Regions from separate parts of the Exiguobacterium sp. s161 genome, predicted to be linked through region 1. Evidence: riboswitches for the same ligand, from Rfam matches in the RefSeq annotation. Region 1 holds a riboswitch; each other region holds the start of a gene.
What was found. A riboswitch is a leader RNA that binds a small molecule or an ion and turns the genes downstream of it on or off. The one in region 1 is predicted to bind lysine.

Region 1 (10,366 bases):
TGAAGCAGCAAAAGGCTTCATCAAATTACACGGACTTGCCGTTTCGACGCATGCGAGCGTACATCGTCAGGCGGGTGTAACGAAATGACCAAACTCTGGGGTGGACGTTTTACGGAAAGTGCTTCCGCTCAAGCGGAAGCCTTCGGAGCATCGATCACGTTCGATCAAAAATTAGCGAGCGTCGATTTAAAAGGCAGTCTCGCACACGCGCAGATGCTATTTGAACAAGGGATCCTCGCTCAAGACGAGTGGACACAAATCGAGCAAGGACTGAAGCAACTGGAAACGACGTTAGCGGATCATGTGTATACGCTAGCAGATGAAGACATTCACATGAATCTCGAGCGTCTATTGACGGAACAGATTGGTCCGGTTGCAGGAAAACTGCATACGGCACGGAGCCGAAACGATCAGGTCGCAACGGATTTACATCTATGGATGGAACAACATGTTGAAGCGTTGACGACGGCATTACGCGAGCTCCAATCGGTCATCACGGAACAAGCGGAGCAACATATCGAGACGGTCATGCCAGGGTATACGCATTTGCAACGGGCACAACCGATCTCGCTTGCGCATCATTTGCTCGCTTATTTCTGGATGTTCGAACGTGATGTCGAACGGTTGACGGATAATCAAAAGCGGATCCGGAAATCACCGCTCGGGGCAGGCGCGCTCGCGGGGACGACATTCCCAATCGATCGTTTTCGTTCTGCCGAGTTGCTCGGTTTTGAGTCAATCTATCCGAACAGTCTCGACGCTGTCTCCGACCGCGATTTCGTCATCGAATACCTCGGGATCGCCTCGACCGTCATGATGCATCTCTCGCGTTTTTGTGAAGAAATCATCATCTGGGCATCGCAAGAATTTGGCTTCATCGAGTTGTCTGATGCTTTCTCGACAGGGTCGAGCATGATGCCACAGAAGAAAAATCCTGATTTCGCTGAATTGATTCGTGGGAAAACGGGGCGCGTCTACGGCAATCTGATGGGCTTCTTGACGACGATGAAGGCATTACCACTCGCTTACAACAAAGACATGCAAGAGGATAAGGAAGGGGTCTTCGATACAGCAGATACCGTTCTCCAATCCGTTCAAATCTTCACCGGAATGATTGAATCTGCGACGTTTAAGACCGAAGCGCTCAAGAAGGCGACAATGCAAGACTTCTCGAATGCAACGGAACTCGCCGACTACCTTGTAACGAAAGGCATACCGTTCCGGGAAGCGCATGAAATCGTCGGCAAAGCCGTCCTTTACTGTGTGCAGAACGGTTGTTTCCTGAAGGATTTGAACCTCGAGACGTATCAAACGTTCCATCCTGATATCACGGAAGACGTCTATCCGCTCCTCGATCCGGTTCAAGCAGTAGCACGCCGGACTAGCTACGGCGGGACAGGGTTTGCTGCCGTGTCGGAGCAACTCGAACTCGCGAAACAGCATCTTGCGAATTGACGAATTTTGAAAAAAAACAGTCAAATGACTGGATTTAACAAAAGATGTCTGCTATAACTGTAACTAACAACCGACAGATAGAGGCGCGGATGACATGAGTAGCATCATTCTTGAAGGCAAGCATGCCGAATGATGTGAAAGGGGAAGTCCGCCGAAGTGAACGAGAAGATGCTTCTTCTCATTTGCTGGTACAACGGTTAAGATCCGTTGTACTGCCGAAACCGATGTTTCGGAGCGCTATCTTACGTAAAAGAACGAATGACTTTGTCTTCGTTTGTCCGATCGTGATAACGACGGGCCGTAGGAACGCTCCTACCGGCCCGTCGTTTTTTTCTGTATCGGGACAAAGGAGATAGGATTGTGACAACTGTACTTAAATTTGGTGGAAGCTCGGTTGCGACTGTCGAACAGATTCAGTCTATTGCGAATTATTTGAAGAGTCGCGCAGCCGAAGGTGAAAAACTTGTCGTCGTCGTTTCAGCGATGGGCAAGATGACAGATTCTTTGATTGCTCAGGCGCAAGCCATCACAGATCGCCCCGAGCGCCGAGAACTCGATCGTCTGCTTGCCATCGGAGAAGAACAGACGATTTCATTACTCAGCATCGCCCTCAACTCACTCGGCGTCAAAGCGTTATCGCAAACAGGCGCTCAAGCGGGAATCAGTACGATGGGATTGCATACGAAAAGTAAGATCAAACAGATTGATGGAAATCTATTACGACAAAAACTCGAAACATACGATGTCGTCATCGTCGCTGGATTCCAAGGTGTCAACGAACTCGGTGATGTCACGACGCTCGGACGTGGTGGATCGGATACAACGGCTGTTGCCCTTGCGGCAGTCCTTGATAAACGGTGTGAAATCTACACGGATGTCGACGGTGTCTATACGGCTGATCCACGAATCCATGCTGCTGCTCAACCGATTCCGCACATCTCATATGATGAGATGATGGAGATGAGCGCCCTCGGGTCGAAGGTCATGGAAATGCGGAGTGTCGAACTAGGAAAAAAATACGGCGTACACATCTTCGTCGGGAAAACACTTGAATCGAAAAGGGGAACATGGATCATGGAAGCGACGGAAACAATGGAACAAAAAGCGGTGACGAGTGTCAGTGTGACGAAGAACGTCTTGACGGTATCAATCAAACACGTACCGCAAACGAATGCAGCAGTAGCCGATATCTTCGAACTGTTATCCAATCGCCACGTCAACATCGACATGATCAGTCAAACGACGTTCGACAGTGACATTTTCTTATCGTTCTCATGTCCACTCGATGAGGAAGAGTTCCTCGATGAAGCATTGAAAGACATCATGGATCGCTTCACGACAGTCAAGGTCGATCGCCATAATCAACACGCAAAATTATCTGTCGTCGGAATCGGGATGCGGGATGCAACAGGTGTCGCTTCGAAGTTGTTCGCAATCTTCCGAGCGGAGAACATCCCGTTCTATCAAGTTACGACTTCAGAAATCAGCATCTCGTACACGATTGCACAAGCAGACATTGAACGGACGGTTGCAGCGATTGCAAACGCGTTCGAGTTATAAGGAGGAAAACAGGATGTATCATGTAGCCGTCATTGGAGCAACCGGCGCCGTCGGTCAAAAAATGTTACAAGTCCTAGCAGAACTGGACTTCCCGGTCAGCCACCTGTCCGCTTACGCTTCTGCTCGTTCAGCAGGGAACACGGTACAGTTCAAGGGAGAAGATATTACGATCCAAGCGCTGACGCCAAATATCACGGAAGACGGGATCGATGTCGCGTTGTTCGCAGCAGGCGGAACGATCAGTGAGCAATATGCCCCGTTACTAGCTGAAAACGGAACACTCGTCGTTGATAATTCAAGTGCTTTCCGGATGCAGGAGACGATTCCGCTCGTCGTGCCAGAAGTCAATCCGCAAGCGATTCAAGCGACGGACCGCTTGATCGCAAATCCGAACTGTTCGACGATTCAATCCGTCGTCGCTTTAGCACCGCTCCAGTCACTGGGATTCGAACGGATCAACTATACGACGTATCAGGCCGTATCTGGTTCTGGTCAAAAAGGAATCGAGGATCTGGCACGTGGAGCACGCGGAGAAGAGCCCGTCAATTATCCGCATCCGATTCACGATAACATCTTGCCGCATATCGATGTATTCCTTGAGAACGGCTATACGAAAGAAGAGCAGAAGATGATTGATGAAACACGGAAAATCTTCAATCTTCCAGCATTACCTGTCAGTGCGACATGTGTCCGGGTTCCAGTCACGAATTCTCACTCGGTTGCAATCAACGTCACGTTTACACAACCGACGACGGTTGCAGCGATCCGTGAAGCACTTGAAAACGCACCGGGCGTCGTCCTCATCGATGATGTCGCGAATACGCGTTATCCGATGCCACTTGACGCGAGTGGGACGGACGATGTCTATGTCGGACGAATTCGACAAGATGATAGTCTCGCAAACACGTTCCATCTCTGGTGTGTAGCCGACAACATTCGAAAAGGTGCCGCCTCGAATGCCGTACAAGTCGCACGCCAAGCCATCGAACAGTCGATTCATTCATAAAAAAGGAGGAGTTCTTCATGTTCAAAGGAGCAGGTACAGCGCTCGTCACACCATTTAATGAAGCAGGCGAGTTGGATCTACACGTATTCGAACGCTTGATCGAGCAACAACTCGCAGCAGGAATTCAGGCGCTTGTCGTCGGAGGAACGACAGGAGAAGGATCGACACTGACGAACACGGAATTCGAACAACTACTGACGACTGCCGTTCAAATCACGGCAGGACGAGTACCAGTCATTGCCGGAACGGGTTCGAACAACACGGCAGCAACAATCGAGAAGACGTTACTCGCAGAGCGCCTCGGTGCGGACGCAGCGATGCTCGTCACACCGTACTACAATAAAACATCGCAAGCCGGTCTCGTCGCACATTTCACGGCGGTCGCTGATGCAACCGAATTACCAATCATGCTGTACAACGTTCCGTCGCGGACAGGCGTTGCGATCGCAGTCGAAACAGCAGTGAGGTTAGCACGTCATCCACGCATCCAAGCGTTTAAGGAAGCGAGTGGAGATGTCAGCTTCATGGGTGAACTGATGGCGGCGATTCCGGAAGACTTCGCGGTCTTCTGTGGAAATGATGATCAAATTCTGCCGTACATGGCATGGGGCGCACAAGGCGTCATCTCAGTTCTCTCTAACCCGTACCCAGCAGAGACACAAGCACTTGCTGAAGCATTACTAGCGCAAGATCTCGTCACGGCGCGCCAGATTCAGGCAGACTTGTTACCGGTCATCGGTGCCTTGTTCAGTGACGTCAATCCGATTCCAGTCAAAGCATCGCTTGAAGAACTCGGCTTTGCTGTCGGTGCGCCACGCTTGCCGCTCGTCCGTCAATCGGAAGCGGGGCACGCCCACTTACTCGAAACGATGCGGGCTTACAAAGGGGTGGTTCGATGAAACTCGCGTTACACGGTTATGGGGCGACAGGACAATACGTCGTCGAACTCGCACCACAAAGTGTCGTAGCGATCGTTGACCGGACGAAGTCATCCGATACGATCGCTTCATATGCCGAGCTAACGGAGATGTCAGAAACGGTCGATGCGATCATCGACTTCTCGCATCCGAGTTTGCTACCGGATCTGCTCGCATATGGGCTGGCGACAAAAACACCACTCATCATCGCGACGACTGGTTTTTCGGAGGCGGAACTGGCATCGATCAAGGACGCCGCAAAAGAAATTCCAATTTTCCAGTCGTACAACATGTCGTACGGCATCGCGATGGTGCAGCAACTGCTGAAGACACTTGTGCCACTAGCAGGAGCGTATGACATCGAATTGCTCGAGAAACATCATAACCAAAAAGTCGATGCGCCAAGCGGAACGGCTGAGTTGTTATTGCAAACGATTCAGACGGCACGTGACGTCACACCGATATATGACCGGTCACAGACGCGGCAAAAGCGGGAGACGAACGAGATCGGGATGCACGCGATGCGCGGTGGAACGATTTTCGGAGAACACGAAGTCTTATTCGCAGGTGTCGACGAATTGATTGAAATCAAACATACAGCGCTATCGAAAAAAGTATTTGCTTCTGGTGCGATCAAAGCAGCTGAGGCACTCATTCAAAAAACAGCGGGACTCTATACATTAGAGACGCTCTACACACAGGAGGATTCACATGTTACTCACTGATGCTTACGAAATTGCTAAATTCATTAAAGATGCTAAAAAACAAACACCGGTAAAACTTTACGTCAACGGCGATTTGGCGGGCTTGACGATCGAAGGCGCTACAGCATTCGGATCAGATGAATCAAAGATTTTCTTCGCGGATGCAGGACTTGTGGCTACTTTCTTAGAAAAGTATTCAGATCGCATCACGGATGTTCACGTGGAGTATGACCGTCGCAACAGTGCGGTACCAATGCTTGATACACGTCACTTGAATGCGCGCATCGAACCAGGTTCATGGATTCGTGATCATGTCGTCATCGGTGACAACGCAGTCGTCATGATGGGTGCGATCATCAATATCGGTGCATCAATCGGAGATGGTACAATGATTGATATGAACGCTGTCGTCGGTGCACGTGGGACGATCGGGAAAAACGTTCATGTCGGCGCAGGTGCCGTGGTCGCGGGTGTCCTCGAACCACCTTCAAAAACACCTGTCATCATTGAAGACGGTGTCTTGATTGGTGCAAATGCAGTCATTCTTGAAGGCGTCAAAGTCGGCAAAGATGCCGTCGTCGCTGCTGGTAGTGTCGTCACAGAAGACGTACCTGCTGGAAGCGTCGTTGCTGGAACACCTGCACGTGTCATCAAACAGAAAGATGCGAAAACAGAAGAGAAGACGCAATTGGTGGATGATTTACGTTCACTCTGATTGACGTCGAAGAGGAGGAAAACACATGGCAGTGGATACACAGTATGGAGAAGCAATTTGGTTAGATGGAGTCTTTCATGATCCGAAAGATGCGAACACGAGCGTCATGTCACATGCGATTCACTACGGTAGTGGATTCTTTGAAGGAATTCGTGCATACGCGACACCGGACGGACCGGCGATTTTCCAATTGAAGGAACATATCGAGCGTCTCTTCCGCAGTTGTGCGTACTACCATGTCACGATTCCGTATACTGTCGACGAACTTGTTCAAGCAACGATCGATTTAGTTGCGAAAAACGGATTTGAATCGTGTTATATCCGTCCATTCGTGTTCCTCGGTACGCCATGGCAAGCATTGATGGCGAAAGATACGACGGTTCATGTCGGCATCTCTTGCTGGGAGCTTGGGGAATACTTCGATAAAGGTGCTGGCATCCGTGCCAAAGTCGCATCATACCGCCGCGTCTCATCAACGATGATGCCGATGCAAGCGAAAGCGGCTGCGAACTATATGAACTCACAACTCTTAAAAGGTGAAGCGATCCGTGATGGATTTGATGAAGCAATCGCGCTCGACATGAACGGAAACGTCAGTGAAGCGAGTGTTGCGAATCTTTTCCTTCTTAAAAACGGAACGATTCATACACCGTCGCTTGATTGTTCAGTACTCGACGGTATCACACGCCAAGTCATCATCCGTTTGGCACAAGATCAAGGCTATCCTGTCATCGAACGTCACATCGGACGCGATGAGTTATATGTCGCAGATGAGATTTTCTTAACAGGAACAGCTGCTGAAATCACGAGTGTCGGTGAAATCGATCATATCTCCATCAACGGCGGAACACGGAACGTCGCAGATGAGTTGCTCGATCTTTACCGTCAAGCCGTCACAGGTCAATTGCCGCAATATGCGGATTGGTTGACGTATGTGACACCAGCTGTCGCAGAATGACGACGCGTACACTCGTCACGATCGATCGGAAGGCGGTGCGACAGAACGTCGCATCGGTCTTCGCTCGGTCACGTAAACGTATTTTTGCCGTGGTCAAGAACAATGCGTATAACTTAGGTATGCTCGAGATGGTCGAGACGCTGATGGCGTCTGATGTGCATCACTTTGCTGTCGCCGAGTTGTATGAAGCCATTGAAATCAAAACGAATTTTCCAGACAGTTATGTACTGGTGATGAATCCGACGGAGGATTTTGAAACAGCACGACGTTTCGGAATTGCACTCGGTGTCTCATCGCTAGAATGGCTCGCCCTAAACAGTAAACAGCTGCAGGGAATCGAGTTACATTTGAAGATCAACGTCGGGATGAATCGTTTTGGTGTCAGTTCGCTTCAAGAGGCGGAAGCTGTTCTTGCGCTTGCGCAAGCAGATTCGCTCGCTTTAACAGGTTTATATACACACTTTCCGCTTGCCGATGAGCCGGATGCGGATCACGATGGACAAGTCGAACGTTTCGTCGCCATTGCCGATGTGTTACGAAAGCGCCATACGTTTACGTATATGCACTCGGAAAACAGTGCGACGATCGTCAAACACGATCCGCGTCTCGCATTTTGTAATTATGTCCGCCCTGGAATCTTCTTATTCGGCTATTCACCGATTGAAAAGATGGACTGGCTCGTTCCTTCGCTACGGATGACGACGGAGATCGTTGAAATTCGCGAAATCGGACCGGGTGAACACGTTGGGTACGGGACGAACTTTACGAGTACAGAACCGATGCGGATTGCCATCTTACCAGTCGGCTATGGAGACGGTGTCGTCCGTGGGCGTGCCGCTCTGCCTGTTCATATTAAAGAAAAACCTTATCCGGTCATCAATAAATTATTCATGAGTCATACGTTCGTCGCTGTCGATGGGACGGTTGAGGTCGGAGACGAGGTCGTGCTATACGGGGATGGCGTTGAAATTGACGATATTACTCGGACAGGAGCAGCGAACAATTCAGAGCAGATGTGTGCCCGGTCTTGGCGTTTGACGCATCAGTATCTATAAGGAGGAACTTATTATGTATGGAAGTCAATACCTGACAGAAGAAAACAATACGTTGCACATCGATGGTGTCGCAGCGACCGATCTTGCAGCACAGTACGGAACACCGTTGTATGTGATGGCAGAGCGGGAGCTGACGGATCGATTAGCGACCGTCCGGGAACACTTCCTTGATAAGTATCCGAACACGTATGCTTCCTTCGCCTCAAAAGCACTGACTGTCAGTGCCGTATATGAACAAGTCGTTCGTCATGGTCTTGGAATCGATGTCGTCACAGGCGGGGAACTCTTCATCGCCCGTCAATCCGGGGTTCCAGCAGAACGAATCTATTTCCATGGTTCGAATAAATCAACGGCTGATCTTCAGTATGCCGTTGAGGAAGGAGTCGGACGGATTGTCATCGATCACTTTGCAGAGATTGCACAACTGGAATCGATTGCGGCACAAGCCGGTCAAACGGTTCATGTCTTGATTCGGATCGTGCCACAAGTCATCGGGGGAGCGCATGCGAAAATTCAGACAGGTGGTGTCGATACGAAATTCGGTTTCTCGACGCATGCGTCAGATTACTTGGACGCAATCGAAGCGATTTTAGCATCGGAACATCTGTCGTTACTCGGCATCCATTGTCATGTCGGTTCGCAAATCCAAGATCCGTCACTGTTCGAACAGACGGCTCGGACGATGATGGGCTTCGTCGAAACGATTCGTGCGCATCAAGGCTTCACAGTCAGCGAAGTTAATGTTGGCGGTGGCTTCGGTATTGCCTATACACAGGACGATCATCCGCTTGATTTTGAAGCGACGATTGCACGCGTCATGGATGTCATCGAAACGGAAACGGAGCGACTCGGCATCGAACGTCCGCGCATCGGGATCGAGCCAGGGCGCTGGGTCGTTGCAAATGCAGGAACGACACTGTATACGGTCGGGGCAATCAAAGAGATCGAAGGCGTCCGAACATATCTTTCGGTCGATGGCGGAATGACAGATAACATTCGCCCAGCACTTTACGGTGCCGTGTATGAAACGGTCATCGCTAACCGGATGAGTGGCGAAACGACCGAAGTGACGGTCGTTGGAGCAGCTTGTGAATCAGGGGATCTCGTCGCTGAAAAAGCACAGTTGGTTACACCGAACGGTGGCGATACACTTGCTGTCTTTGGGACAGGAGCGTATAACTTTTCGATGGCAAGCAACTACAACCAGTTCTTACGTCCGGCACTCATTTTCGTTAGGGACGGGGAATCCCGTGAAGTCGTCCGTCGACAAACGTATGCGGATTTGATTCAGTGTGATCTTGGGATCAATGGGGTCCGATCAGAGTCGTAAGAGGTGCGGGGTCAAACTAGAGGACAAAAAAACCGACGCTATCGCGCCGGTTTCATGCATACGATCTAAAGCGATTCTTCTCTTGAATAGAGAGGGATCGTTTTTTTGTGTTGCGATTAGCAGATTCATTTTGGAATTTTTAAGACTTGTCCAACGAGCAAGAGGTTCGGATTCGTAATGTTGTTTGCCTGCATCAATGCTGTGACGGTGACACCATATCGTGTCGCAATCGAGTAAAGTGTATCACCGGCTTTAACCGTATAAGTCGTTGTTGGAATTTTCAAGACTTGACCGACGTTCAACAGATTCCAGTTCGTGATGTTATTCGCACTCGCGAGGGCAGAGACCGAGACGTTGTATTTGCGGGCGATGGAATAGAGTGTATCGCCAGCTTTGACGGTATACGTCGTACCGGTTGAAGTCGGTGACCGTAACAGTTCTGAAATCGTGACGAACGAATAGCCTTTTGCTTTTAGTTTTGAAATCATCGTTGGCAAAGCGGTTGGTGTTCCTTTCGCACCAGCCCCAGTGTGCATCAGGATGATTGATCCGGGAACGATTTTTGGTATTACACGATCCAAGATGGCTGTTGAAGAGATGCCTTTCCAATCCGTCGTATCAATATTCCATTGAATCGTTTTCGTGTAACCTGCAGCCCCAACTGCA
Region 2 (10,366 bases), on a different contig from region 1:
CATAACGTGCGACGGCTTCTTCTCCGTCCGTCGGATTAACGCTTGGAATTTGAAGACACCGTTGTAAGTAAGTAATTGCTGTTTGCATAAGTATTTCCTCCTTTACCTATCCTGTACCCTGATAAAAATACTTCAGGGAGGTAAACGAATTCGGAAAATAATTTACGGAGCTGAACGTCTTGAGATAAAAGAAAACGGTGCAACCAGAAGGTTACACCGTACCTTACTCATTCACTTTTTTCTGCTTCGTCTTTCCACTTCGAATCGATTAACATCTCTCCCGGCCATGTATAAGCCATGATGCCGCCGTCTGCTGTGATATCCTCACCTGTAACATATGAGCTGTCGTCAGAAGCGAGGAAGAGGGCGACTGTTGCCATCTCGCGTGGTTTACCGAGTCGTCCGAGTGGTGTAATCCAAGCGTTCGCATCGCGGAACTGTTTGCCTTGCTCTTTTTCTTTTTCACCGACAAGTGTATCGATGAGTGGTGTTTCGATTGTTCCTGGTGATAACGAATTGACACGAATGCCATGACGCGCATAATCGATTGCCATCGCGCGCGTGAAGTTCGCAATCCCACCTTTCGCTGCGTTATAACCGGATCGGTTCAAGTCAGCTGCGCGACCAGACATCGATGACGTATTGATGATTGAACCACCGTTATCAAGCATGAGTGGAATCAAGAATTTACTGACGAGGAATGTACCGCGCAAGTCGACCGCGATGATCCGGTCGAAGAGATCGATTGGATACTCGTGGACTTTCCCGCCTTGTTCATCGATTCCGGCATTGTTGAAGAGGACGTCGATCGTACCGTATGTCTCTTTGACGTGCTTCGCAAGTTGCTCGACACTCTCGACGTCTGAGACATCGACATGGACGGCTTCCGCTTTCCCACCTTGTTGTGTAATCTGTTCTACTGTTTGTTGTGCTTTTTCAAGTGAGACATCGGCACAGACGACCGTTGCTCCCTGTTCTGCGAAGACAAGTGCAGTCGCTTGTCCAATCCCTGTTGCCGAGCCGGTAATGACAGCTACTTTTTGCTCGAGTCTACCCATTATTAAATCCCTCCTAAGTCGTATCGTTCACCTTATGAAACATTCCCGGAGAAATGGAGATTAAACCCATCGATGCGTCTAGTGTTAGAGGATAGGGGGTACATCTACAACAGCACAATCGCTGTATAGAGGGAGATGAGAACGCTGACATCCGATCAATGGCAACTTGCCAAAAAATTATTACACGAAGCCGTCCAGTACCAAATGACACTCGAGAAGAGTGCATTTGCAAGTGAATTGATCGACCAAACGACACCTGTCCTCTGGTTTGGTGATGCGACGCGTAGCAGTTGGGTGACGATCGCGACGAACCCATCCCGATCGCAGTTTTTAGACCGAACAGGTGCATTACGATTTGACGAGCACGGTCCACTTTTCATACGTCCACAATCCATGACGTGGAATGCGTATTTACAAGAAGAGACATTGACGGAATCGATCCGACGCTTCAATCGTTACTTCAAACAACCAAATGTGTACCGAACCTGGTTCGGTCGACCAGGTGGCGGTAAGCTCGAAGGATTCTTGAACGGACTCGGTGCGTCGTTTTACGAGACGACGTTTGATCCGGTCATTCATCTGGATTTTTTCCCGTTTCCGACACACCACTACATGGGAGCGATCAAAGAACGCAGCGTGTTGGAAGATAGTCCGTTCGGTCAGACATTTTTGTTACGTCTGCTTGAACTGTTCTCGATAAAAGGAATCATCCTGCTCGGTAAGGAACACACGGAACGATTTGCGAAGCTCGAACCAGACATCGCTTGGACGACCTATCGACCAACGGATTATCCGGACGCGATTTTTCAAATCGGCTTCTCGTCACGATTTCAGGTATCCGTCGTCGGACTCCACTTCAAACCGAGTGAGCAGTTCATCGGTCTCGGTAATCGAATGGATGAAAACGGTGTCAGCCATGGCACCTATGGGTCAGCAGAACACTTACGTCAAATCGGAAAAATCGTCCGTGAAAAAGTCGTGACATACAGTAAAAAAGGTGATTGACAGATATTTCGAACTCCCTAATAATAGGAGATGAATTAGCACTCTGTATGATTGAGTGCTAAAAAAGGGAGGCAGAATGAGCATGGAAACGAAACAATTTAAGGCGGAATCAAAACGATTGCTGGAGATGATGATTCATTCCATCTATACGCATAAGGAGATTTTCCTGCGCGAATTGATCTCGAATGCAAGTGACGCCATGGATAAGATGTACTACAAAGCATTGACGGACGAGACGATTTCGTTCGAAAAGGAACACTACAAAATTACGATCGAACCAAATAAAGAAGCGCGTCAACTCATCATTCGTGATACGGGAATCGGAATGACGAAGGAAGAACTAGAAGAAAATCTCGGTACGATCGCGAAGAGTGGATCGCTTGCCTTCAAAGCAGAAAACGAAGCACAAGATGGTCATGATATCATCGGTCAATTCGGTGTCGGATTCTATTCCGCTTTCATGGTCGCAGACGTCGTCACTGTCGTTACGAAACCATTCGGCGGTGCGGTCGCTTATAAATGGGAATCGCGTGGTGTCGAAGGTTATACGATCGAGGAAGTCGAAAAGGAAACCGTCGGAACGGAGATTACACTCCACATCAAGGTGAACGAGGAAGAAGAATCGTATGATGAATACCTCGAGACATATCGTCTGCGTAGCATCATCAAAAAATACTCGGATTTCATCCGTTATCCGATCGAGATGAAGGAACTCGAACGTCAGCCAATCGAAGGCAGTGACGAGACGGAAGAGGTCGAAGTCGTCAAGACGATCAACAGCATGGTGCCAATCTGGCGGAAGAATAAACGGGAATTGACAGACGAAGACTATACGAACTTCTACCAAGAGAAGCGGTATGGTTTCGACACACCGGCGAAATACATTCATATCAGTGTCGACGGCGCTGTTCGTTATCAATCGATCTTATTCATTCCAGAGCAGGCACCGTACGATTATTATTCGAAGGAATTTGAAAAGGGTCTTGAACTCTATGCCAACGGTGTCTTAATCATGGAAAAATGCAGCGACTTGTTGCCGGATCACTTCAGTTTCGTCAAAGGGATGGTCGACTCGGAAGACTTATCGCTCAACATCTCGCGCGAGTTACTGCAGCACGATCGTCAATTGAAATTGATCGCGAAAAATATCCAAAGTAAGATCAAGACACAACTCGAAGCCCTCCTGCGCGAGGATCGCACGAAGTACGAAACATTCTATCAAGCGTTCGGACGCCAGCTGAAGTTCGGTATGTATAATGATTATGGCATGCATAAAGAACAGGTGCAGGATCTGGTCCTCTTCTACTCGGCGAAGGAAAAGAAGTTGATCACACTCGCAGAATACGTCGCAGCGATGCCGGAAGATCAGGCACATATTTACTACGCCGCTGGTGAGAGTACGAATCGTCTGGATAAATTACCACAATCCGAGCTCGTCCGTGATAAAGGGTATGATATCTTGTACTTCACGGAAGAGATCGATGAGTTCGCGATCCAGATGCTCGTGACGTACAACGAGAAGACGTTCAAGTCGGTCACGAGCAGCGATTTAGGGATTGAAGCGGAGGAAGCGGAGACGACGGACGCACAAGCAGAGATGTTCCAAGCCATGCAGGAAGTGCTAAGTGGGCAAGTCAAGGAAGTCAAAGCCTCAACACGTCTAAAATCGCATCCTGTCTGCTTTGCGACGGACGGCGCTGTCTCGATCGAGATGGAGAAAATTCTGAAGGCGATGCCGAATAATGAAGGGGTAGAAGCGGTCAAGATTCTTGAATTGAATCCGTCACACGCAGTGTTCGAGTCTCTTGAAACGGCGTATCAAAACGATCGTTCAAAATTCGAGCGCTATACCAAACTGATGTATCAACAAGCATTACTTGTCGAAGGGCTTCCACTCGAGGATCCGGTAGCGTTCGCGAATGATGTGTGTGAACTTATGGTATAAGACATGACATGAAGTCGAAAAAAAGGGGCTGACTCAAAGTTGGTCTCTACAAAGATAAGGGTGGCAGAATGATGATCTGCCACCCTTATCTCGTAACAAAAAGAATGGCGCGTCACACGCCACTCCTACAGGAAAAGCGCATTTATGCGCTGTCAGAGACGAACGAGACCCGTTTTCCTGCTTCATTTAAGCAGGAAAACAGGCTTGTGTCTCGCCTGAGGAAAGGGCGTGAAAAGACGCGTCATTCTTTTTTGAGTCAGTCCCTTTTTCATTTCATCAATCCGTTTGTAAATCCGAAGCAGTTTCGCCTTTTTTCGAGAGAACGTTCAAGACGACGACGAAGAGTACGAATGTGACAAGAGCTCCGATGAAACCGAAGACCGAAGACTCCGTGAAACCGATGACTAAATAACCTACTGCCGCAGTGACGGCACCGACTAGCGCATACGGTAACTGTGTCGTAACGTGATCGATATGATGGGATCCAGCCCCTGTCGAACTGAGGATCGTCGTATCGGAAATCGGTGAACAATGGTCACCGAAGACAGATCCAGCAAGAACAGCAGCAAGCGTCGGTAATAAGAGTGAGGCATCGACAGCCATGACGAGATCCGCACCGATTGGCAACATGATCCCGAATGTGCCCCAACTTGTTCCTGTCGAGAATGCCATCAAGCAGGCAATCAAGAATAATAAGAACGGCAAGTACGAAGCAGAAATCGAGTTGCTGATGAAGCTTGCGAGATAATCGCCTGTTTTCATATCACCAATAACAGCGATGATCGTCCAAGCAAATAATAGAATCACGACTGCTGGCCACATCGAACGCATACCAGCGACGATGCTTGCACGGTAATCGCGACCCGGAATTTTTCGTCCGATCAGCATCAAGAAAGCGACGATTAAACTGATGACGACACCTGCGACAAGTGAGCGTGTGACGTCTGTTGCCTCAAATGCTCCAATTAAAGTAAACGGACGGTTGTCGGCTGCAAGTGCCTGAGCACCTGTCCCGAGTAACGCACTGATCGTAGCAATGACGAGAACGACGATCGGAACGACGAGATCCCGGACTTTTCCGTTCGTATGTTCGTTGACCTCTTTTGCCATCCCCATCGGTGTTCCTTTTGACGCATCAAAAAGTTCACCATTCGCAGCGCGGCGTTCATGCTGTTTCATCGGTCCGACAGAGACGCCAGAGTAAGCGATGTAAAGTGTTAAAAGTAACGCGAAAATCGCATAGAAGTTCATTGGAACGATCATCATGAAAGCACTAAACGCTGAGTAATCCGTAATCGAGTGCGTCGTTAAGATACCGGCGATGATGGAAATGATGAATGCGCCCCAACTCGAAAGCGGACTGATGACACAAACAGGCGCAGCTGTTGAGTCAATCAAATAGGCAAGCTTCGCACGTGAGACACCACGGCGATCCGTTAGCGGACGACTGACATTGCCGACAGCGAGACTGTTGAAGTAATCATCGATGAAAATCAAGATACCGAGACCGAAGGCGACTAAGCGTGCACCACGCGCTGTCTTGACGTGTGTAGAAGCCCATTCACCGAAGGCGCGAGCGCCACCAGATGTTTGAATTAATGTGGAAAGGACACCGAGCAATAACAAGAAAACAAGTAATAAAACGTTCCACTCGTTCAAGGCACCATCCGCCCAAAAGAGGCTAAAGATATTCTTGCCGAGATAGGTTACCGTATCGATCGGGTTAAAACGGTGAAGTAACAGGGCACCGACGAGAATGCCGACACCTAACGAAAGAACGACCTTTCGGGTAAAGATGGCTAATAAGATAGCTAGTAAAGCAGGTACAAGGGCAATAATGGAATCTGAATAGTTGACCATGAAAAATATCCTCCTCTTTAAAAATGGCTTAAAGATGAGACCCCGCGGCACAAAAAAAGCAAGGGCACCGGCAACAAAGCCGACACCCTCGCTGGATGCGTCTTTCTTAGCCGAATTGGAGCGCTCCATACAACTGTTATGTATGGCAATCGATCGGGTATTTCCCGAATCGACCAACGACGGTATGCTCGACGCATACTGTCATTTCGGCGATGTCACCTTTCCTGTAGTCGTCTTCGTTGTCATCCTCGGACCAAGTACTGATTGAAATCGCGCCTCTACCTCATCGATAGAATAGTCATATTCTGTTCTTATGGACACTTTATCACGTATTTCAAAAAAGATTCAACCATATATTCTGATAATTTAAGACAAAGTTGCTCATTCGGCAAAATGTTGAATGAGCTGTTTCATCAAATAGGCTTGGTTTTCTTCGAATTGTTTTTTTCGATGACCGTTCGCGCCAGATGGATGGGGGAAGTTGGAAAGAAGCTGATGTTGTTCGATTCGTCCATCCTGAATCAATCCACGGACTTGCGTCTCGACGACCCGACCGAGTGGAATTAATAACGCTGGTTTTTGTAACTGATTGATCTCAGCGACGAAGTGTTCTTCCGCGTAGTGCCTCAATAAAGGACTACGACTAATTTTCGGTTGATGACCCGAGTAATTCTTTTCGCGATAAAAGACGGGTTGCTTTAACAGTGATGTTGGATGCAATAATTTCTGATGTTGATGGAATAAGCTAGTAGCCGTCTCAATTCCGAGCAATGCTGGAAGCTCGAGTGTATCAAGCATCTGGACGAGGTTACGTCGCATCGTTCCGGCAAAACTGGCTGCATATTTGACGATGCGTGCCGTCCCTTCTAGTGAAGCCCCATGATGGAGGGCATCCGTTGCTTCTTCGAAAGCGATTCGCATCTGTTCAAAACCTGGTGTGATCCCGATGATGACGACTTTTGCTTCAGTATTGACATATTCGCCAATCGGAGAATAATAGACGGTCAGCTCGTTCTCCTGTTGCAATAAAAAATCGTCCGTCCATAATTCATCACGTCGTAACGTACGATCATCAGGTAAGCTACGAATGGCTTGTTCAAATATAGTTAATGAATTCATGAAGAACCCTCTCTCTCTGTATTGGCACTATAATAACAAATAATACCATTTGAGACAATTAAACCCTTTCACTATTTGTGTATAGGTATATAAAAAAGGACTCGAGACGAGTCCTTTTCGTGCATCATGCGCGTTCTTTGACCGAAGCAACTTCATATGTCAGAATCTCGCTGCCGAGCATTGGCGATTCTCCTGCCTCACTACTCGCAGGTCGACTATGTGACGCTTTGAAATCGTCACTCTCACGCCATGCTTGAAAACTCTTCATGTCTTCCCAGTACATGTTGACGTTCATTTCATCATGTTCTTCGATGTTTTGCGTCAATAAGACCTCGACGCGGATGAATCCGTCCATCGTATCAAGTCCACTTGGACGCGTAAAACGAGGAGCGAGAGCTGCAGCCATCCCTTTTTTGACTTTAATCCGGTTCGTAACGACGATCATCATAAAATCCCCTTTCAAAAAACGAGTAACGTACTTCTTCAGTATAGTACGATGAAGGCAAGAATGCCGGAAAGAAGGAACAAACGACAATGAATGAACAGGAATACGATCAACGATTACGAATCGAGACCATTGAGATGCAACACCTCTATGGTGTGTTTAGTCACTACAATCGCTATGAACCAACGCCTTATGCGGCACTAGACGAATTATGCGAAACGTATTTGTTTCAAAAACAGGACACGGTCATTGATTTCGGGTGTGGGAAAGGGCGTTTGAACTTTTACTTACACGACCGATTCGATTGTTCCGTCATCGGAATCGAGATGAACGGACAATTTTACGAGGACGCACTCCGGAATATGGCGAACTACCAAAGTCGACGGAAGCGGCGTTCCGGAAGTTTGCGATTTGAACAGACGTATGCCGAGCAGTATGCCATTCCGGATGAGACGAATAAGTTTTATTTCTTCAATCCATTCTCTTCACAAATTTTCATGAAAGTGATCGATCACATTTTAAGTTCGGTCGAACGTTCCCCGCGTTCGGTTGATCTCATCTTGTATTACCCGACCGATGAATACCGGGAGTACTTGGAGCGTCATACCGTATTCGAGCAAGTCGATGAGATTCGATTACGAGACCTCTATGAAAAAAATCATGACGAGCGGTTCGTCATCTATCGCTTTGATCCGAACAAACTGCTTCAAAACGGGTATGAATACAGTGAGGAAAGAAATAAAAGATAAGGAGGTCGGATGATGATCCGTTTAGAGCATGTCACGAAAGAGTTTGCACCGGGGCGTGGAATATTCGATGTCAGTTTTACAGTTGATCCGGGTACGATATTCGGTTTCATCGGACCAAATGGATCTGGAAAATCAACGACACTCCGACATTTGATGGGACTATTGGCTGCGGATGGTGGAAAGGCGACGATCGGTGGTTTTGATTGCTGGAAGCAAAGTAAAGAAGTGAAGAAATTGGTCGGTTATTTGCCGGGGGAGATTAGTTTACCTGGAGACATGACGGGAGCAGACATGCTGGATTTGATGCAACGACTACACGGTAGCGATCCGGCACGGCGACAACTGTTGTTGAAACGATTTCCTTTTGAGACGAAGACGAAAATCCGCAAGATGTCAAAAGGGATGAAACAAAAATTGGCACTTGTCGGTTGCTTCATGAAGGATGCACCCGTCTATCTACTTGATGAGCCGACCAGTGGACTCGATCCTTTGATGCAAGAGCGTTTTTTAGAGTGGATTGAACAGGAGAAGCATGCTGGAAAAGCGATTCTGATGAGTTCACATCACTTTCCGGAGATGGAAAAATCGTGCGATCGAGCGGCTTTAATCAAAGCAGGGCGCATCATCGTCGAATCGGATATTCATGAGTTGGTTCGATCGAGTCGAAAGACGTACACGATCGTCTTCCGAACGGAGGTGGAAGCAGCACAGTTCGCGATGCAAGTCGGTGTTGAACCGAAGCGGCTGGAAGTCAGTTTTCAAACGGATGAGACGCTGAGCTTGAATCAGGCGATCGCTTATTTAACCCAGTACGATGTACGGCTGATTCGTCCGTCAGCAGATGATTTAGAACAGGTCTTCTTGCATTATTATGGAGAGGAGGAATCGTCGTGATATTGTTGATCCGCTCTTTATTCAAGCAGGTCAGAAAGCCCGTGCTTGCTTATGCGATTGGAACGAGTCTCTACTTATTGATGCTTGCGTTGCTTTATCCATCGATGATGAAGACTGGTTTACTAGAAACAAAACTAGAAGCGTTACCTCCAGAAGTCTTAAAAGCATTTCAATACGATAAGGTGACGGGATTCGATAATGTACTGGATCTGCTCGGAGGGAACTATTATGGATTGATCTTTCAAGTCATTGCGAGTCTATTCTTGCTCTCATTAGCAGCGCGCCTCGTTGCGCGACCGATCGACAACGGAGAGCTGATCGTCTATCTCGCAGCCCCGATCACCCGGAATGCGTATACGTTTGCTGTCGCGATCGTCATGGGTATCGCAAGTATGGTTCTCGTAGGACTGAATGGACTTGTCTTGATGGTATCCGACTGGTGGATGACAGATATTTCGATCAATGACGTCATCTTATGGCGGATTCAGCTCAATGCGCTATTGTTACTCTTGGCGATCGGCGCCTTTACGTTATTCGTTGCGACGTTATTTGACGAAGAACGTCGTGCTTTTTCGCTTGCCGGTAGTGTGCTGGTTCTATCGATCGTCTTGACGATTCTGTCGGAGCTAAGTGACAAGACGGAGTGGCTCCGTTATCTATCCGTCTTCTCCTTATTCAATACGACGCAATTACTAGAAGGAACGAATCATTTTCTTCTTCATTCCATTCTTTTACTTGTCCTCTGTCTCGTGTTCTTGACTGGAGCAGTCGTTCAATTCGGACGTCGGAGTCTGTCGATTTGATCGAAAGTGGCGCAAAAAATTTACAGAAAGTGAACATTTAGGATTTGAACGTTGCGTCACGCGCTGATTTTTACTAAGATAAAGGAATGTTGTAGTTCTGGAAAAAGAAATGAGGTCTTTCGAAATGAATAAACCATCCATTTATGGATTAACGCTTGAGCAGATGACAGAATGGTTATCGAATCAAGGGCACAAACCATTCCGTGCCAAACAAGTATGGGATTGGCTCTACCGTAAACGTGTCACGACTTTCGCGGAAATGACGAATGTCAACAAGGATTGCCTTGAGTTGTTAGATCAGAGTTTTACGATTGACTCGATGACAGAAGCGGTCAAGCAAGAATCAGCAGACGGAACAATCAAGTTCCTTTTCAAATTATATGATGGCAACTTGATTGAAACGGTTCTGATGCGTCATAAGTACGGTCTTTCTGTCTGTGTTACGACACAGGTCGGCTGTAACATCGGCTGTAGCTTCTGTGCAAGTG
Region 3 (10,366 bases), on a different contig from region 1:
GGACGTGATGATCCGGCGTCCTTGATGAACTGTTTCTGCTTCTGGACGATAGACGGGAAGGAACAACGAAGGGACAGAAGTCTGAGCTTGTTTCATCTCTAGAATCAAATCTTCTTCCCCTCCCTCCCCCTCAATCAAGATGTAATAGCGTTCAAGACCAATCGATGCCGTTCCACTGTCTAGTTTTCGGACGATATCCTTGATTGTATAGAACGCTTCGTCACGACGATCCTCTGCGTCAATCGTCTCGATATAGGAGGACCAGGCAGACTCAATCGCTATTCGCGTCGTATCATCTATCGCTTGCATATCCGGTAATGTACAAAAACGTCTCACGCCATCCACCAGTTTCGTCCGCTCTCCCATTAATTCCTCACGTTTCTTTTCTGCTTTTTTGATCAACTTCTTGATTGGTCCTTTCGTATTATCCCGCGTAAAACAGACATCACTCGGATCTTTTCCGAGAGCGTACTTTTTTAAATCGTGTAAGTATTCCAGGACATAATTTCGAATCGCAGGAGCCGGATCGTATCCTGCCTCTTCAGCGAACAACCGGACGGAGATCGCCATGCGAATCAAATCGTATAGATAAGATCCTAAGTACCCTTCATCAAAGTCATTGACGTCGTAGATGATCTCTCCCTTCGCATTGCCATGGACACCGAAATTCTCAAAATGAAGATCTCCCTGAATCCACGTCGGTTTATCACGAGGCGTATCAAAACCAAGGGGGATTCGCGTCACGTCATAATAAAACAGATGCGAACTCCCACGGAAAAAGCGAAACGGACTCAAGCTCATCTTGTCGTACTTTTCCTGACGTGCTTGCTCATCGAGCTGACGGATTTCGTGATCGTAGAAATCAAGCACCTTCGCAATCGTCATTTGTCGAATCTCTTCATATACGGGTCGAAACATTCGATTCTCTCCCTTCCATTTGAAAAAAGAGCAGTCAAAACGAAATCGTTTGACTGCTCTTTACGTGTTACTCGAAATGTTTTTTATATTCCCCATATCCTGCCGAATCAAGCTCTTCAAGCGGAATAAATCGTAATGCTGCTGAGTTGATACAATAGCGAAGACCACCAAGTTCTGTCGGACCATCATCGAAGATATGACCGAGGTGACTATCCGCATTCGCAGAACGCACTTCCGTCCGCGTCATCCCGTGACTCGTATCGAGTTCGACTTCCATCTTGTCTTCTGAGATCGGTTTAGCGAAACTCGGCCAACCACAGTTCGACTGGAACTTATCTTTCGATGTGAAGAGTGGTGTACCATCGACGATATCGACGTACAGTCCTGGACGTTCTTCATCCCAGTATTCGTTACGGAAAGCGGGTTCTGTCCCGTTCTCTTGTGTGACTTTATACTGAATTGGCGTCAGACGCTCTTTCAGTTCTTTTTCCTTACCTTGGTCCTTCCACGCTTCCTTGATGAATTTCGCGCGACCTGAGCCGACACTATACATCTGATAACGGAACGGATTCTTTTTATAATAATCTTGGTGATATTCTTCGGCTGGCCAAAACGGCTTTTCTGGACGAATCTCTACCGCGACCGGACGCGAGAAGCGTCCTGATGCGTCAAGCGCTGCTTTCGAACGTTCAGCTGCTTCACGCTGTGCTTCATCGACATAAAAGATGGCCGGTTGGTACGATTCACCACGGTCATTGAATTGACCTCCACCATCTGTCGGGTCAATTTGACGCCAGAAGATCTCGAGTAATTCTTCGTACGTAATGACGGACGGATCGTACGTGACTTCAACCGCCTCCAAGTGACCTGTCGTTTCCGAACAGACCTCTTTATAAGTCGGGTTCTCTGTATGACCACCGGTATATCCTGAAATGACCTGCTCTACCCCATCATATTTATGGAATGGCTTGACCATGCACCAGAAACAACCACCTGCAAATATTGCTTTTGCCATCTATCTTCCCCTCCTCTGTATGTGTCTATTTTACCGCGTTCAGAGAATGGACTCGACTTTCCTGCTCATTCAATCCTCTGGGTTCGCTTTTAGACGACGCATGACGAAGTAAATCGCCGCAAAGACAAGAAGAAGTCCTCCGAGCGAATACCAGATGTTATTCAAACGATAAATCATTTGGTACAAGGCAAGCGTCACAAGCAATAATGCGATCGGTAAGAAGGCACGCTTGAAGTGGTACCAGTAATTCACGAAGATCGCCTCCTGTTTTTCTTTCATCTTACCCGATATGTCATGTCTTCTGCGAGAGGATTATTCTGCTTGACGGTACTCTTCTTCGAGATAGGTCCGGTACTTCGCTTCCCAAGCGTTTAGCGACACACGCCATAATACGATCGTTGCAATGACAAGTCCTAACGTAACCGGCCAGAACCAAATCGATACGATGCCTGCTGTCGAAGCCAGTCCGATTTTTGAAAACAGAACGTACGTCCAAATGATGGATGTGCATAATAAGATCGAAACCGGAATCGCGAATTTCCATGGAGTGAGCTCGACAGACTGTCGTCGATTGACCTTTCTTGACTGGACGACCGGGTAACGATATCCCATGAATACCATGAACAGCACTTCAATCACGAGTAGAATACCGTACCCATGAATATAGCTAATGCCATGATCCCAGCCGAACAGTTGTTTGAAACCGAAGACGAATAAGTAATACGCGAACACGTGAAAGACGATGACGATTTTCGCTGCAATCGCCGGAATTCGTTTCATGAAAATCCCCATTAATACGATGACGAGAATCGGAATGTTGAAAAAACCTGTGAATTGCCGGATCAAACTCCATAAGCCGTCCGGCGCGTACATCAAGAATGGTGCGATGACGAAAGAGATTAAAGCAACGATCGTTCCGAACCATTTACTGACACGAATCAAATGTTCATCACTCGCCTCTTTCGCAAACACCGGCTGATAGATATCGAGGACGAAAAGTGTTGCAATACTGTTTAGCAACGAGTTAAACGAACTGAAGACGGCTCCGAGTAAGACAGCCAAGAAAAATCCCATCAGCGAGACCGGCAGTAACTCCGTAATGAGTCGAGGATATGATAAATCACCGCTTGTTAGTGTGTTCCCATACAAGTGATAGGCAATGATCCCAGGAATCAGCATGAAGATTGGAACTAATAACTTTAAGAATCCTGTCATGAGGACGCCCTTCTGTCCTTCCTTCAAATCTTTTGCCCCGAGCACACGTTGAATGACATATTGATTGAGTGACCAATAAAATAAGTTCGCAAATAGGATACCCGTGAAAATCGAGAAGAACGGAACGGCATCGGTTGAGCTTCCGATTGCGTTCAGCTTCTCCGGTTGCACAGTCGCAATCGTCTTCATCCCTTGAAGTAAATTCCCGTCACCCAGTGCAATAAAGCCAAGCACCGGAACTAGGAATCCAACGAAGACGAGCCCGATCCCGTTCAAGGTATCCGAGACAGCCACCGCACGTAGTCCTCCAAAAATCGCATAAATTGCTCCGATGATCCCGACGACCCAGACGACTAACCAAAGGGATTGCGTATAACTAAGACCAAATAGTTCCGGAACATCGAATAGCTGCAAGACAGCAATCCCACCCGAATAAAGCATCGAAGGAATCGTGACGCACATATATCCGAGTAAAAAGAGTAAGACTGTCATCCGGCGAACCGTCTCATCATACCGGTGACTTAAGTATTCCGGTAACGTCGAGATACCAAGCCCGAGAAACTTCGGGAGTAGATAAATCGCCATGATGATGGCAGCAAATCCCGCCGTGACTTCCCACGCCATACTCGACATGTTTCCCATGAAGGATTGTCCATTTAGTCCAATCAACTGTTCTGCCGACAAATTCGTCAGCAGTAGCGATCCGGCAATGAAAACGCCACTTAGCCCTCGTCCCGCTAAGAAGTATTCATCGACGCCTTGTGTTTTCCCACGCGTCAATCGGTAGGATATGTAAGCAACGAGCAACATGAAAAACGCTGCAGAACCTAATGTGAAAAATAATTCAGATGTAGTCATGCGTCTCCCCCCTATTCTTTATTCATATTTCTATTTTTGAATACTTATTCATTGATTCCTTTTTTATACTTTTTCAAAACTATATTTTAGAGAACGTTTTCATTTAAGGGAATAAAAAACCACCTTCAATAGAAGGTGGTTCCGATTGCAGAAAATGGACTGACTCAAAAAAAGAATGACACGTCTTTTCACGCCCTTTCCTCATACGAGACACAAGCCAGTTTTCCCGCTCCAGTCGAGCAGGAAAACGGGTCTTGTTTGTCTCTGAAAGCGCAAAATTGCGCTTTTTCCTGTAGGAGTGGCGTGTAACGTGTCATTCTTTTTTATACCGTCAGGAGAATCAGAGAAGCGTTTTGTTCACTCGACATCGCTTCCTAGGGAATAACAAGCAAGAGCGACCCTGCAGCGAAGCGATGCTTGTCCCTGGAAAAACGATTCGAAACGAACAAAAAAGCGCAATCTTTCTCATCAGACTCATCAGAGAAAAATTGCACTTTGTCTTCAATCTCAATCACCTTCATTTATAGAAGGTGGTTCACACATTATGATTGACGTGGATGTTCCGGGAAGTCCATCTCGTCATAACGAACGATCGACGTTCGATTTTTGAATTTATGTCCTAACCAGAAGGCAAGGAATAATGGAATACCAACATACGTTGCGGCAATTCCGACCCAATCGATTTGATCCGCAAGGAATGCGGCATAGTTTTGACCGACGATGACGAGGAAACAAAGACCGAATGCGAACAGCGGACCGAATGGGAACGCTGGTGCCACATATGGTAAGTCTTTCAACGAGTGACCTTGTGCAAGGAATCCTTTACGGAAACGATAGTGACTGATTGCAATCCCGAGCCATGCGATGAATCCTGTCATACCGGAAGCATTGAGTAACCACAAGTAGACTTGTCCACCAAACATTGACGTCAAGAAACAGAGTGCACCGATTGCTCCTGTTGCGAGCAAAGCGTTACGCGGTACACCGTTTTTCGATACTTTCGCGAACAACTTCGGTGCATCTCCTTGGCGAGCAAGCGTATAAAGCATCCGAGTCGAAGCATACATACCTGAGTTTCCGGCAGATAGAACAGACGTCAAGATGACGGCGTTCATGAGTGCTGCTGAGAACGCAAGACCTGCTTTTTCAAAGACGAGCGTAAACGGACTAACCGCTACGTCCGTAATGTCATTCGAAACCAAGTTCGGACTCGTATACGGAATGAGCATTCCGATGACGAAAATCGCGAAGACGTAGAAAAGTAAGATACGCCAGAAAACTTGTTTGACTGCTTTAGGAACGTTCTTTTTCGGGTCTTCCGACTCACCCGCGGCAATCCCGACGAGCTCCGTTCCTTGGAAACTGAATCCAGCAACAAGAATGATTCCGATGACGGCAGGAATCCCACCGACGAACGGTGCATCGCCAAGAGCAAAGTTTTTAAAGCCAACCGGTGGCTCCGATGTAAAGACACCGAAAATCATCGCAACACCGACGACTAAGAAGACGATGACGGTAACGACTTTAATCATCGCAAACCAATACTCCGCTTCCCCGAATCCTTTAACGGAGAAGTAGTTCAAGCCGATCATGAGTAAGAGGAATAAGGCACTGAAATAAAATCCAGGAACATCCGGGAACCAGTACGTCATGACGATTTGTGCTGCGACGAGTTCAACTGCGATCGTGACTGCCCAGTTGTACCAGTAGTTCCAGCCGAGTGCAAAGCCGAATGATGGATCGACGAATTTTGTTCCATATGTCGAGAAGGATCCAGCGACCGGCATGTACGCTGCCATTTCACCAAGACTTGTCATTAGGAAGTAAACCATCAGACCAACGATTGCATACGATAGGAGCGCACCACCTGGTCCTGCTGCTGCGACGGAAGCACCGGACGCAATGAAGAGTCCTGTTCCGATCGCTCCACCGATGGCGATCATTGACATATGACGGGCTTGTAATCCACGTTTTAATCCTTCTGCTGTCGAATCTGTTGTTTGTTTCACATCTAGATTGTTCATTTCGTTCGCTTCTCTCTTTAATAAATTTTTGAGAGGACACTTTTTGAATGAAAAAACAAAAAGCGCCCTCATCTTCCAGATGGAAGATGAGAACGCAACATAATAAAATGGATGCGCCTCATTCTACCGTCGTGAAAGATAGCTCTCCACAAGTAGGTGATACCAGACTTGTGACAGTATTAGACCTATTTGATCTAATCCCAATCGATCATCTTCAAAGCGATGATTGATTTCGGCAATTCTTCCTTTCAGGTCACCTCATCTGTCGCTTGACGACATCCGTAACCGTACTCTTAAGAACTGCAACCTCCATCCCACTGGTTGAGTGAGAACTGAATTAAGTTAGTTATTACTACGCCATATTACACAAAACGCCACGAAATTGTCAATTGCCTTTTTCGAATCTGGGGTAGTCGATGGTAAAAATCCGATATGTTTAGTACACTAAATGGTAGAAGTCCACTGAGAGAAAGGATGCTGCTTGCATGCCACAGGAACGTGATTTGCTAACTTATCGACTCGAGGAACAAATGCGTGTCATTCTTCGTACCCTGCGACGTGAACTTAACCGGCTATTTGAAGGAACGGCGACCCGGAGTGAATTTTTCATCTTACGAAGCCTTTCAGAAAATGGTCCTCAGCGCCCGACGCTTCTTGCGGAACAATTTGAGCTCGCGACGAGTCAAGTCACTGCTTTGACGGATAAGCTGTATAAACAAGGATATGTCACACGGACACGCTCGACGGAAGATCGTCGTTCAATCGTCCTCGCTTTGACGGATGACGGAGAACGTGCATTTCGGGATCTCGAAATCGTCCGGAAAAACTATTTACAAGATCGCTTCGGTACATTGACGGAAGAAGAGCTGGAAACGATGATTCGTGTCTTTGATAAAATTTTACTGACGATGGATGAGGATTCTCTTACTTCATCTTCTTAAAAACGGTAGATTTTCTACCGTTTTTTATTTTTCATCTAAACATTTATGCCTGTCTAACCGTTATCTAGTTGAGTATACTGGAAGTATATATATGGAAATCTGTTAGTTGGGGAGCTGGGAGGATTTGTTGTCCATCATGAATCAATTCATCATTAACTTTTGTCTACTGTTTACAACGATTACTCTCTTGTTCTTACCGTTTCGGAATCAACCGCGTATTTCATTGAACTCCAAATGGAGCATTCGACTTATACTCGGAGCAGTCTCTGGTTTGATTGCGGTCTTATTGATGTTCAATGGGATTCAAATCGATGTCGCCCGTGTTGATTTACGTATCGTTCCCGTCGCGATTGCCATGCTGTTCGGTGGTTTCCCAAGCGCCATCGTTGCTGGTGCAATGATCATCGGGACACGTTACTTTTTAACACCAGTTGATCAAATGGAAGGATTTTATTTATCGACGTTGATCATCGTCTTGTTCATCACGACGATCGGGATCATTCGTCGATTCGTCCATGTCTCGATGCGTCATTTTCAGCTTATGGTGTTGGTCGGTATTCTCTATTCGTTACCCGCCATCTACGTCCTGACGCACAGCTGGTCGACATTCTTTAAAATCTCGATTGCGTACGTCTTCTTTAATTTATTAGCTGGCTTTGTCGCTTTTCGATTGCTGACGGAATTACGCCGTCACTTCGAAAACATCCAGTATCAGCAGAAACTCGCCATGACGGATGCTTTGACAGGGCTCGCCAATCGTCGTCGCCTGGATGACTCGCTTTCGCTTGTCGGCTCGACCGACCAAGGCTATTCGCTTGTACTCATCGATATCGATTTCTTCAAGCATGTCAATGATACATATGGTCATGATGCGGGCGATGATGTGTTACGCCAACTCGGCATGACTCTCGCTTCCTTGACCCGTCCAGACGACCTCGTCGGACGGTACGGTGGTGAAGAATTTTTAATCATCTTACCAAGTACTTCGGCGAAAGAAGCGCAAAAAATAGCAGAACTAGCTCGGTTGACGGTCGCACGTAACCTGTTCCCAACAGCAGATGTACCTGATCTGCAAATTACGATCTCACTTGGGATTTCACATTCCAGTGGTTCGCATACGTCACTTGAAGCATTACAACAGGCAGATAAAGCGTTGTATTATTCAAAAGAAAGCGGACGGAACCGGAGTACGATCTATACGAAAGAACTTGCATTCCGACAAGCTTAAACTGATTGGACACTTCCGCAGGGAAGTGTCTTTTTTTTACGTCTTCATTCCGTCTCTTTAGGAAAACCGATACTCTCAACCGTTCCAAAGACGATCATCCGACTTAATTGTTCTGCCATGTATTCTGATGAATACGGTCGACCGTTTCGTAACCAAGAAATCAACAATCCTAACTGTCCACCAATGACATAGTTCAATAATAAGTCTCGATCGACGAACGTAGCTTCTTCTGTGATTTGCGGTCGAAACACAATTCGATAATTCTCTTTCAATGTATCGAGAAAACGAGAGATGAACGTTTTGATCGGTCCTTGAACGAGCATCGTCTGATAGAATAGTTCATTTTCTTCGATATGAATGAACAAACGAGCAAAATAGCGACTCACCTGCTCGACTGTCGGAAAGACAGTTCCTGTACCCGTGATCCGAATCGCTTGTTCAAGTGCTTTCATTTGCTCCTCAACGACTTGATCGAGCAAATCATACTTATCCGTATAGTGTGCGTAGAAGGTCGAACGATTCACACCTGCTCCATCCGTCAACATTTTGACAGTAATGCTCGAGAAGCTGTGCGTCTTCAGTAAACGAAATAATTCCATCGTAATACGGTCACGTGACCGTTTTGGTCGGGGATCACGGCTCTCATTCATCCATATTTCACTCCTTTTTCATCCTCTTTTCATTAATGAATCCGTTATCATCTATTTTTCCAACATTTTGTCGGAAATTGTCGGTTGTTTGTTAGCTAACGTTCCATATAATTAACTATATTAATTACTCCTCCCCCCAGAGGAGTACTTTTTTTGAATCGATTGTACACAAGAAAGGATGCTAACACACCCATGAGTATGAAAAAATTATTGATCATCAATATCGTGACACTCATCGTTTTAATCGGTGGTGGTGTTGTCGGATACTACTATTACGATCAAGCAACGAGCTATGTCAAAACAGACAATGCGAAAATCGACGGTAAGATGATAACGGTTGCGAGCCCAAGCGCTGGTAAATTAACAGACTGGTCTGCGAAAACAGGCGAATCACTTGCCAGTGGCGCAACAGTCGGACACGTCATGACGGCACAAGCTGGACAAAAACCGACGGATCTCTCGGTTTCAATGCCCTCAAAAGCAACGATCGTTCAGTCGATGGCGACAAAGAACGGCTTCGTCGCAGCAGGTACACCTCTCGCCTATGGTTTTGACTTAAACGACCTTTGGGTCACAGCGAACATCGAAGAAACAGAAATCGATGAAATCAAAGTCGGACAAACAGTGGATGTTTACGTCGACAGCTACCCGGACACGACACTTTCTGGTGAAGTCGAGCAAATCGGTATGACGACGGCTTCCACGTTCTCAATGATGCCTTCTTCAAACGGAAATGCGAACTACACGAAAGTCGCACAAGTCATTCCTGTTAAAGTCTCACTCTCGCAAGAAAAATCACTCGACATTCGACCTGGTATGAATGTGACCGTCCGCATTCATAAGGATTAAGGAGGGACGTTCATGTCTACTACCTTCTTGTTCGGATACAGTGCGTTCACGATTCTGATCATCATCGGCGTCAACTGGATTGCCCGTCGAAGTCGCCCATCCGACATGGCACTGGCGACTGACGGACCGACTCTTGAGGAATCCCTCGAGGCGGAACCGACGATGACCGTGACACCACCAGTCGCAGCACCTTCTAAACAGGTATCGACTGAAAACGTCAGTATTCCGAAAGTACTGACGGTCTTACTCATCGGTATGTTCATTGCTATTTTGAACCAAACGTTGATCAATGTCGCGTTACCGGTTCTGATCAATGACTTTAACGTGTCGACATCCACTGCCCAATGGTTGACGACGGGCTTCATGCTCGTCAACGGGATTTTGATTCCGATCAGTGCCTTTTTGATGCGAAGCTACACGTTCCGTCAATTGTTCCTCGCTTCGATGACACTGTTTTTCTTCGGATCGGTCATCTGTTCGATGGCAATGAACTTCCCGGTCATGATGATCGGTCGTGTCGTTCAGGCTGCGGGTGCTGGTATCTTGATGCCACTCGGATCAAACGTCTTCATGACATTGTTCCCACCGCATAAGCGCGGTGCTGCCATGGGAATGCTCGGAATCGCGATGATTCTGGCTCCAGCTGTCGGACCTACGATCACGGGATA

Region 2: it holds a riboswitch for lysine, as region 1 does, so the genes downstream of both, KNQ14_RS11615 (Na+/H+ antiporter NhaC family protein) here and KNQ14_RS13440 (aspartate kinase) in region 1, are expected to answer to the same signal.
Region 3: it holds a riboswitch for lysine, as region 1 does, so the genes downstream of both, KNQ14_RS14940 (amino acid permease) here and KNQ14_RS13440 (aspartate kinase) in region 1, are expected to answer to the same signal.

What each region holds. Positions count from the first base shown of each region.
Region 1 is NZ_JACSNH010000005.1:169,603-179,968, reverse strand. It holds gene KNQ14_RS13450 (argininosuccinate synthase) at 1-88, shown strand, start outside; gene argH (argininosuccinate lyase) at 85-1,455, shown strand; lysine riboswitch at 1,526-1,703, shown strand; gene KNQ14_RS13440 (aspartate kinase) at 1,816-3,015, shown strand; gene KNQ14_RS13435 (aspartate-semialdehyde dehydrogenase) at 3,029-4,021, shown strand; gene dapA (4-hydroxy-tetrahydrodipicolinate synthase) at 4,039-4,920, shown strand; gene dapB (4-hydroxy-tetrahydrodipicolinate reductase) at 4,917-5,663, shown strand; gene dapD (2,3,4,5-tetrahydropyridine-2,6-dicarboxylate N-acetyltransferase) at 5,650-6,357, shown strand; gene KNQ14_RS13415 (branched-chain amino acid transaminase) at 6,383-7,315, shown strand; gene alr (alanine racemase) at 7,312-8,370, shown strand; gene lysA (diaminopimelate decarboxylase) at 8,384-9,700, shown strand; gene KNQ14_RS13400 (LysM peptidoglycan-binding domain-containing protein) at 9,826-10,366, opposite strand, start outside.
Region 2 is NZ_JACSNH010000004.1:78,589-88,954, forward strand. It holds gene KNQ14_RS11595 (M20 family metallopeptidase) at 1-88, opposite strand, end outside; gene KNQ14_RS11600 (SDR family oxidoreductase) at 228-1,058, opposite strand; gene KNQ14_RS11605 (PDZ domain-containing protein) at 1,194-2,063, shown strand; gene htpG (molecular chaperone HtpG) at 2,146-4,008, shown strand; gene KNQ14_RS11615 (Na+/H+ antiporter NhaC family protein) at 4,285-5,868, opposite strand; lysine riboswitch at 5,979-6,157, opposite strand; gene KNQ14_RS11625 (uracil-DNA glycosylase family protein) at 6,250-6,987, opposite strand; gene KNQ14_RS11630 (heme oxygenase) at 7,112-7,432, opposite strand; gene KNQ14_RS11635 (SAM-dependent methyltransferase) at 7,522-8,181, shown strand; gene KNQ14_RS11640 (ABC transporter ATP-binding protein) at 8,191-9,075, shown strand; gene KNQ14_RS11645 (ABC transporter permease subunit) at 9,072-9,878, shown strand; gene rlmN (dual-specificity RNA methyltransferase RlmN) at 10,003-10,366, shown strand, end outside.
Region 3 is NZ_JACSNH010000007.1:102,395-112,760, forward strand. It holds gene KNQ14_RS14920 (DUF2252 domain-containing protein) at 1-918, opposite strand, end outside; gene msrA (peptide-methionine (S)-S-oxide reductase MsrA) at 986-1,933, opposite strand; gene KNQ14_RS14930 (hypothetical protein) at 2,003-2,185, opposite strand; gene KNQ14_RS14935 (solute:sodium symporter family transporter) at 2,246-4,006, opposite strand; gene KNQ14_RS14940 (amino acid permease) at 4,549-6,030, opposite strand; lysine riboswitch at 6,162-6,350, opposite strand; gene KNQ14_RS14945 (MarR family winged helix-turn-helix transcriptional regulator) at 6,516-6,971, shown strand; gene KNQ14_RS14950 (diguanylate cyclase) at 7,108-8,199, shown strand; gene KNQ14_RS14955 (TetR/AcrR family transcriptional regulator) at 8,244-8,849, opposite strand; gene KNQ14_RS14960 (HlyD family secretion protein) at 9,042-9,698, shown strand; gene KNQ14_RS14965 (DHA2 family efflux MFS transporter permease subunit) at 9,711-10,366, shown strand, end outside.